DNA from 2 places in the Carnobacterium antarcticum genome. Region 2 is predicted to be linked to the other one. Evidence: a T-box and tRNA genes for the amino acid it is inferred to sense, from the RefSeq annotation. Region 2 holds a T-box; the other holds one or more tRNA genes.
What was found. The T-box of region 2 lies ahead of ileS (isoleucine--tRNA ligase). A T-box ahead of a tRNA ligase gene usually reads a tRNA of that ligase, here a tRNA-Ile.

Region 1: it has a tRNA-Ile gene. The T-box ahead of ileS (isoleucine--tRNA ligase) is inferred to sense a tRNA for this amino acid. The anticodon was not compared.

The regions. Positions count from the first base shown of each region.
Region 1 is NZ_CP010796.1:2,369,046-2,373,435, forward strand. It holds rRNA gene NY10_RS11185 (23S ribosomal RNA) at 1-70, shown strand, start outside; rRNA gene rrf (5S ribosomal RNA) at 163-278, shown strand; tRNA gene NY10_RS11195 (tRNA-Val) at 308-383, shown strand; tRNA gene NY10_RS11200 (tRNA-Lys) at 385-457, shown strand; tRNA gene NY10_RS11205 (tRNA-Leu) at 496-580, shown strand; tRNA gene NY10_RS11210 (tRNA-Thr) at 602-677, shown strand; tRNA gene NY10_RS11215 (tRNA-Gly) at 681-752, shown strand; tRNA gene NY10_RS11220 (tRNA-Leu) at 805-893, shown strand; tRNA gene NY10_RS11225 (tRNA-Arg) at 901-974, shown strand; tRNA gene NY10_RS11230 (tRNA-Pro) at 1,020-1,093, shown strand; tRNA gene NY10_RS11235 (tRNA-Ala) at 1,105-1,177, shown strand; tRNA gene NY10_RS11240 (tRNA-Met) at 1,207-1,280, shown strand; tRNA gene NY10_RS11245 (tRNA-Ile) at 1,299-1,372, shown strand; tRNA gene NY10_RS11250 (tRNA-Ser) at 1,417-1,506, shown strand; tRNA gene NY10_RS11255 (tRNA-Met) at 1,532-1,604, shown strand; tRNA gene NY10_RS11260 (tRNA-Asp) at 1,654-1,726, shown strand; tRNA gene NY10_RS11265 (tRNA-Gly) at 1,732-1,802, shown strand; tRNA gene NY10_RS11270 (tRNA-Ile) at 1,811-1,884, shown strand; tRNA gene NY10_RS11275 (tRNA-Ser) at 1,914-2,001, shown strand; tRNA gene NY10_RS11280 (tRNA-Glu) at 2,021-2,092, shown strand; tRNA gene NY10_RS11285 (tRNA-Ser) at 2,149-2,238, shown strand; tRNA gene NY10_RS11290 (tRNA-Met) at 2,264-2,336, shown strand; tRNA gene NY10_RS11295 (tRNA-Asp) at 2,386-2,458, shown strand; tRNA gene NY10_RS11300 (tRNA-Phe) at 2,474-2,546, shown strand; tRNA gene NY10_RS11305 (tRNA-Gly) at 2,555-2,625, shown strand; tRNA gene NY10_RS11310 (tRNA-Ile) at 2,636-2,709, shown strand; tRNA gene NY10_RS11315 (tRNA-Glu) at 2,740-2,811, shown strand; gene NY10_RS11320 (hypothetical protein) at 2,937-3,767, opposite strand; SMK box riboswitch at 3,944-4,035, shown strand; gene metK (methionine adenosyltransferase) at 4,033-4,390, shown strand, end outside.
Region 2 is NZ_CP010796.1:131,610-135,999, forward strand. It holds gene NY10_RS00765 (cell division protein SepF) at 1-457, shown strand, start outside; gene NY10_RS00770 (YggT family protein) at 505-771, shown strand; gene NY10_RS00775 (YlmH family RNA-binding protein) at 788-1,570, shown strand; gene NY10_RS00780 (DivIVA domain-containing protein) at 1,652-2,332, shown strand; T-box leader at 2,328-2,543, shown strand; gene ileS (isoleucine--tRNA ligase) at 2,644-4,390, shown strand, end outside.

The sequences.
Region 1 (4,390 bases), 370 kb from region 2:
GATAGGTTGGAAGTGGAAGTACAGCGATGTATGGAGCGGACCAATACTAATCGGTCGAGGACTTAACCAATTTTTTAAACGGTGTCTTGGTTTCGACACGATGTTGCAAAAGAAAAACACTATCCAGTTTTGAGAGAACACCGTTCTCTTGATGAAAAAATGTGCGGTGGTGACGGCAAGAAGGTCACACCTGTTCCCATGCCGAACACAGCAGTTAAGCTTCTTAGCGCCGATGGTAGTGAAGGGTTTCCCTTTGTGAGAGTAGGACGCTGCCGCGCATTGATTCATTAAATTTAATTTATCCCATGGAGGTTTAGCTCAGCTGGGAGAGCATCTGCCTTACAAGCAGAGGGTCAGCGGTTCGATCCCGTTAACCTCCACCATGAGTCATTAGCTCAGTTGGTAGAGCATCTGACTTTTAATCAGAGGGTCGCAGGTTCGAATCCTGCATGACTCATAACTAAACATCTATGATGGATAGTTATGCTACGCTTAGCGGGTGTGGCGGAATTGGCAGACGCACTAGATTTAGGATCTAGCGTCGAGAGACGTGGGGGTTCAAGTCCCTTCACCCGCACCATTTATTCTTTTTACTGTATTAGCCGGCTTAGCTCAGTTGGTAGAGCATCTGATTTGTAATCAGAGGGTCGAGGGTTCAACTCCTTTAGCCGGCACCATTTGCGGAAGTAGTTCAGTGGTAGAACGCCACCTTGCCAAGGTGGAGGTCGCGGGTTCGAACCCCGTCTTCCGCTTACTAGACCAACTAGTAAGCAAGATTTGAAAAAATCATTGCTTGTTCTAAATGCCGGGGTGGCGGAACAGGTAGACGCACAGGACTTAAAATCCTGCGGTGAGTGATCACCGTGCCGGTTCGATTCCGGCCCTCGGCACCATTATTCAGCACCCATAGCTCAATTGGATAGAGTACCTGACTACGAATCAGGCGGTTAGAGGTTCGACTCCTCTTGGGTGCATTCCATTTTACATAATCAAGAATGGAAATACCAGATTTCAACATACGGGAAGTAGCTCAGCTTGGTAGAGCACTTGGTTTGGGACCAAGGGGTCGCAGGTTCGAATCCTGTCTTCCCGATTTAAAATGTTGGGGCCTTAGCTCAGCTGGGAGAGCGCCTGCCTTGCACGCAGGAGGTCAGCGGTTCGATCCCGCTAGGCTCCACTTTTAAGTTTTTAATTATTAGATATTTTGGCGGTGTAGCTCAGCTGGCTAGAGCGTCCGGTTCATACCCGGGAGGTCGGGGGTTCGATCCCCTTCGCCGCTATTACAATTGAAAGAGCTTGGACCTTTAGCTCAGTTGGTTAGAGCAGACGGCTCATAACCGTCCGGTCGCAGGTTCGAGTCCTGCAAGGTCCATTAGTCGTATCTTTTATGATTGATTACCTTGTATACATTATAACGGAGGATTACCCAAGTCTGGCTGAAGGGAACGGTCTTGAAAACCGTCAGGTGTGTAAAAGCACGCAAGAGTTCGAATCTCTTATCCTCCTTATCTTCATTTTTTATTCTTATTATCGCGGGGTGGAGCAGTTGGCAGCTCGTCGGGCTCATAACCCGAAGGTCACAGGTTCAAATCCTGTCCCCGCAATTATTATCATAGAACGCATATGATAAATAAATAGTACAATGCAAAAAAAGGTCTCGTGGTGTAGGGGTTAACATGTCTGCCTGTCACGCAGAAGATCGCGGGTTCGATTCCCGTCGAGACCGTTTTTGCGGGTGTAGTTTAGTGGTAAAACCACAGCCTTCCAAGCTGTTGATGCGAGTTCGATTCTCGTCACCCGCTTTTTTTATGGGCCTATAGCTCAGCTGGTTAGAGCGCACGCCTGATAAGCGTGAGGTCGATGGTTCGAGTCCATTTAGGCCCATTGAAATATATATTTTAGTTATTGGATTTGGGGAAGTACTCAAGAGGCTCAAGAGGCGCCCCTGCTAAGGGTGTAGGTCGCTAACGCGGCGCGAGGGTTCGAATCCCTCCTTCTCCGTTTTTAATATTTGAAACAAGGCCCGTTGGTCAAGTGGTTAAGACACCGCCCTTTCACGGCGGTATCACGGGTTCGAATCCCGTACGGGTCATAGCAATGAATTGCTTATAATTGAATGCAGTAAGTTGTTATAACAGTTGGAATTATGGAGGATTACCCAAGTCTGGCTGAAGGGAACGGTCTTGAAAACCGTCAGGTGTGTAAAAGCACGCAAGAGTTCGAATCTCTTATCCTCCTTATCTTCATTTTTTATTCTTATTATCGCGGGGTGGAGCAGTTGGCAGCTCGTCGGGCTCATAACCCGAAGGTCACAGGTTCAAATCCTGTCCCCGCAATTATTATCATAGAACGCATATGATAAATAAATAGTACAATGCAAAAAAAGGTCTCGTGGTGTAGGGGTTAACATGTCTGCCTGTCACGCAGAAGATCGCGGGTTCGATTCCCGTCGAGACCGTTAATTGAATACTATGGCCCGGTAGCTCAGTTGGTAGAGCACTTGATTGAAGCTCAAGGTGTCGGCAGTTCGATTCTGTCCCGGGCCATTATTTATGCGGGTGTAGTTTAGTGGTAAAACCACAGCCTTCCAAGCTGTTGATGCGAGTTCGATTCTCGTCACCCGCTTTTTTTTTATGGGCCTATAGCTCAGCTGGTTAGAGCGCACGCCTGATAAGCGTGAGGTCGATGGTTCGAGTCCATTTAGGCCCATTAAATAAAAAATTACGTTTTTGTACATAAGGCCCGTTGGTCAAGTGGTTAAGACACCGCCCTTTCACGGCGGTATCACGGGTTCGAATCCCGTACGGGTCATCTGAATATACTATAACTCCTAGCCTTTCAATAAGGTTGAGGAGTTTTTTTGTATTTGTAATTTGTACTGTTAGAAGAAAAAATAAAGACCCCGCGTAACTAAAACGGGGTCTTTATTCGTCCATTTAGTGAATGAAAAAGCGCGTGCTGATAATACAGGCAAATAAAAACAAATACAGTAAGGAATAGAGGGATAACTGTTTGAGTGTATTCGTATTCTTTTTAACAGCTTTAGTTGGATCATAAGATTGTATAGCTGTCCATGCAGCCGGCATACTTAAAAGGAGCAAACAAGTAAAGTATGAAAAAGAAGGCCACAACATTAGAAAACTGCTGAAGTAGAGAAGAACAAGCACACTGTTCAACGCAAGATAAGTCGTCCGGTCAGTGAAGAGTTCATTAGTCGTAACAGAAACTAATGGTTTTAAAGACGTTTGATACTTGCCTAGTTCTACAAATAAAGCCAACAGTACTAAAGGAATACTCCACAAGAAAAGTGTGTTCGGAATAAACAACACTTGAATGGAAAAACTGATATAAGTCATGATGGCCCCTTTAAAGACAGCTTGCATAGCGATAGAAAACCACGCTAGTCCTATTTTGATTAAGTAAAATTGTCCATGGACAAGCAAGGAGTAAAATAATAAAAGCATCCCAATTAAATAATGCAAAGAAAAGGTAAAGTAAACAACCAAGCTTAAATTTAACAGTTCGAAGATAAGTAAGAAGATGGTCGAATGTCTGCTTGTTTTTTTTATCCACCTTTCAAGGAATTTTTCTAAAAACTGATTTAATAAAATGAAACAGTAAAGAAGAAAGAAAGGAAGGAAATGAACTCTGGTTATCTGAGCAGCATACAGGGTTCCGACGAATAGATAGGTTAAAGGTGTAGCGAAAATAATAAAAAGTGAGTGATTAAAGAAAGCTTGAAAACGTTGATAAGTAAAATTTGCCACTGGAAAATCTCCTTTCACGTGTTGTGCCCTTCTATCTTACCAAAAATCAATCGAAGGAACAGCATAAAAAGAAACTTAAAAAAAGCTAATGAAGATTAAACTCCTGCTGATTGCTAACTATCTTAAAGTTCTAAAATATTGTTCACCTAATTACATGGAAGTATGTTAAAATATATAAGGTTTGCAAATGGAGTCCCGAAAGGATTCACTTGATGAAAAGAGTGGAGAAGCCTTGTAACCGAAAAGATAAAGGGGGAACAATAGAATGACAGAAAGAAGATTATTTACTTCTGAATCAGTATCAGAAGGTCATCCAGATAAAATCGCTGATCAAATTAGCGATGCTATTCTAGATGCAATCATTGCAAAGGATCCAGATGCACGTGTAGCTTGTGAAACGACCGTAACAACGGGGTTAGTTTTAGTTGTTGGAGAAATATCAACCTCAACTTATGTTGATATCCAAAAAGTTGCTCGGGAAACGATTCGCGGGATTGGATACACGCGTGCAAAATTTGGTTTCGATGCTGATACATGTGCCGTTATTGTCGCAATTGACGAACAATCGCCGGATATTGCTCAAGGCGTAGATGATTCAGTTGAATACAAGTCACTTGATGAAG
Region 2 (4,390 bases):
ATTGGATGAAGAAGACGAAACAAATTATGATGAAATGGAGTCAACGAAAGAAGTTGATACTCCTATTGCTTCTAAACTCAATAAACAACGACAGACTGAAACATCAGCGACTCCAATTATCAATACAAGACGCGAACAAGCAAAAAGCAATAAAGTGGTGTCCATTAGCCAACAGCCTACCCCACAACAAGCTAAGATCACTATTTTTGAGCCGAGAGTTTACTCAGAAGTTCAAGAAATAGCGGATGTCTTATTAAACAACCAATCCGTTGTGTTAAACTTTGTTCGGATGGATGAAAATCAAGCTAAAAGAATCGTCGACTTTTTAACTGGAACGGTTTATGCTCTTGATGGCGATATCCAACGAATCGGAGATGAGATTTTCTTATGTACTCCACATAATGTTGCTATCGATGGAGCTTTAACGGATATCATGAGAGACAAAGATTTATATTAGAAAAGAGGATTAGCCTAAACGTGATTACTATTATTTCTGGATTGTATATGATTTTATCAAAACTAATCCAAGTGTATTCAACAATCATCATTATTTATATATTGATGTCTTGGATGCCGGGAGCCTATCAATCTAAATTCGGACAGCTTTTAACCCGAATTTGCGAGCCTTACTTAGGCTTTTTTAGACGCATCATTCCACCAATTGGAATGATCAGTATCTCAGGGATTGTTGCTATTCTTGTATTGAATCTAGCACAAAGAGGATTGTTTTCTCTTTACCAAATCGTTTTAAGATTATTTTTCGGCTTCTGACCTAGGAGGGTTCCTGATGTTAGAGAATGTCTACCAACATTTTAGAAAAGAAGAACGACCTTTTATTGATCAAGTTACTGGCTGGATAAGAGCATGTGAAGATCAATATGCTCCTTATCTGACCAATTTCTTGGATCCAAGACAAGCTTATATAGTGGAAACGATTGTTGGAAAAAGAAGCGAGATAAAACTCTATACATTCGGCGGCTATGAAGCTGCCGAACGTGTTAGAGTGTACATTTGTCCTGAATATTACATTCCCAAACAAGATGAATTTGATATTACCTTGTGTGAAATACGCTATCCACTTAAGTTTGCAAAAATGTCACATGGAAAAGTTTTAGGGACATTACTTTCGACCGGACTAAAAAGAGAGTATTTTGGCGACATTATTTCCGATGGCGAAAAGTGGCAATTTTTTGTTGAAGACAGCATGAAGAGTTTCGTATTAAATCAAGTGGACAAAATAGGCAATGTTTCAGTGCGTATTGAAGAGAAAACCTATTTAGATATGCTGCTGCCGATCGACAGCTGGACTGTAGTACAAGAAACGGTTTCTTCTATGCGGCTAGACACAGTTATTGCTACATTGTTTAATATCTCTAGACAACGTGCTAAACAAATGGTTGAGTCAGGTAAAATAAAATTAAATTGGGCAGAAATAACGCGGCCTGATTTTGAATTAGGATTACTAGATATTGTTTCTGTACGTGGCTTTGGAAGGCTTCAAATCCAAGAAATCGAAGGAAAAACTAAAAAGGATAAATGGCGGATACAATTTGGGGTCTTGCATAAATAGCCTTGTTTAGGTATTCTAATAGTAAATCGTTTAATTAAAAGCTTAAGAGTACAATCAATTCAGATGATGGAGGTGTCTTAGATGGTGTTAACTCCCTTAGATATACATAACAAAGAGTTCCCAGTCAAGATGCGTGGATATGACCAAGATGAAGTAAATGATTATTTAGACCAAATCATTAAAGATTATGAAATGGTATTGAAAGAAAACCGCGAATTGGAAAAGAATTTAAAATTTTCTGAAGAAAAAGTGACTCATTACAATAATTTACAAGATGCATTAAACAAATCGATCATTGTAGCTCAAGATGCTGCAGATCGCTTGAAAGAGAATGCTGCTAAAGAAGCAGAATTGATTAGTTTAGAAGCAGAAAAGAACGCAGATCGTTTATTAGATGAAGCTGTTGCCAAAGCGAAAAAAATCACGACTGAAACAGATGAGTTGAGAAGACAAAGCAGAGTCTTTAAACAACGGTTACAGTTGATGATCGAATCACAATTGGAAATGGTCAAGAATGAAGAATGGGAAGATATTCTGAAACCTTCACAAGAAGAAGCATTAGAACTCCCAACATTGAAAGAAATGCTTTCTGATATCCAAGCAACAGAAGTTGATGACGAAGATCTTAAAGAGGAAAAGACAGAAACTGACGTATCTACTGAAACAACGGATGAAGGTACTTCGGCAAAAGAAGCAGAATCTGAAGAACAAGAAGAACAAACAGAAGGCACGTTGCCTGCAATTGAATTGCCAAAAGCATAAAACGATGAATGGGACAGAAAGCATTAAAAAACCTTTTTAGCGAGTTAGAAGATGGTGAAAGTCTAACAGGCCCTTTTTAGTGTCAGATCCCCCAGGAGTGTTGATTTGAATGTATTAGTAAAATCAGCCGGTTGATTTCCGTTAACAATTACTTGAGAGAAAACGTTTTGTTTTCTGAACTTGGGTGGTACCACGAGATTTCGTCCCTTTGAGGGGTGGAGTCTTTTTTTTGTACAATGAATTTGCAATTTAAAGGCCAAAGCAGTACGCTAATAAAATAAGCACCAGATTAAAGATGGAGGAATGAACTAATGAAAATGAAAGAGACATTGCAGTTGGGAAAAACTTCTTTTCCAATGCGTGGAAACTTACCTGTACGCGAAATGGAATGGCAAAAAGATTGGGCAGAAGCAGACGTTTATGAGCAACGTCAAAAATTAAATGAAACTAAGCCTACATTTATTCTCCACGATGGCCCTCCATACGCTAATGGGAACATCCATATTGGACATGCTTTAAACAAAATCAGTAAAGATATTATTATTCGTTATAAATCCATGTCAGGATTCCGTTCTCCGTATGTTCCTGGGTGGGATACACATGGACTGCCAATTGAACAAGCGTTAACGAATAAAGGAGTTAAACGTAAAGAAATGTCTGTCGCAGAGTTTCGTAAACTATGTGAACAATATGCATGGGAACAAATCAACAAACAACGTGAAGACTTTAAACGTTTAGGAGTTGCAGGGGAATGGGACCATCCTTATGTTACTTTGACACCAGATTATGAAGAAGCTCAAATCCGTGTTTTTGGAAAAATGGCCGAAAAAGGCTATATTTACAAAGGGCTGAAACCTATTTATTGGTCACCGTCTAGTGAGTCAGCTTTAGCCGAAGCGGAAATTGAATACAAAGATGTAAAATCACCTAGTATTTATGTTGCTTTTAAAATAGTTGATGGCAAAGGTTTGATCGACGAAGCTACTTCTCTAGTCATCTGGACTACAACGCCTTGGACAATTCCATCTAACTTAGGAATCGCAGTTCACCCAGAATACGAATACGCTGTGGTCGTAGCAGATGGCAAAAAATATGTTTTAGCAAAAGAGTTAGTTGAAACTGTTGCAGAAGAAATTGGTTGGAAACAAGTTGAAGTCATCAGCGAATTAAAAGGAAAAGATATGGAATTCATGACGGCTCAGCATCCATTATACGACCGGACGTCATTAGTCATTTTAGGCGATCATGTCACTCTTGACGCAGGTACTGGTTTAGTTCATACAGCCCCTGGGCATGGTGACGATGACTATATTATCGGTCAAAAATATAAATTGGGTGTTTTATCGCCAATTGATGACCGAGGCTGTTTCACTGATGAAGCACCAGGTCTGGAAGGCGTTTTTTATGATAAAGGCAATAAGATTATCACGGATATGCTAGAAGAAAAAGGCGCATTATTAAGTTTGAGCTTCTTTATGCATAGTTATCCGCATGACTGGCGCACAAAAAAACCGGTTATCTTCCGAGCAACTCCTCAATGGTTTGCGTCTATCGACAAAGTCCGTGAAGACATTTTAAACGCAGTTGAAGGCGTAGAGTGGGTTCAAAAATGGGGAATGCAGCGTCTATACAATATGGTAAGAGACCGTGGCGATTGGGTTATTTCTCGTCAACGCGCTTGGGGTGTACCATTGCCGATTTTTTATGGTGAAAACGGGGAACCAATCATTACTCCAGAAACAATCGATCATGTAGCGAAGTTGTTTGGCGAATACGGCTCTAATATTTGGTTTGAGCGTGAAGCAAAAGATTTATTGCCAAAAGGCTTTGTTCATCCTTCAAGTCCGAATAATAGTTTCACAAAAGAAACGGATATTATGGATGTTTGGTTTGACTCTGGATCTTCTCATGAAGCTGTCTTGAAAGGCAGAGCTAATTTGTCTTTCCCAGCTGATATGTATTTGGAAGGCTCTGATCAATACCGTGGTTGGTTCAACTCCAGCATTACAACTAGCGTAGCTATTAATGGCGTTGCTCCTTATAAAACAGTCTTATCTC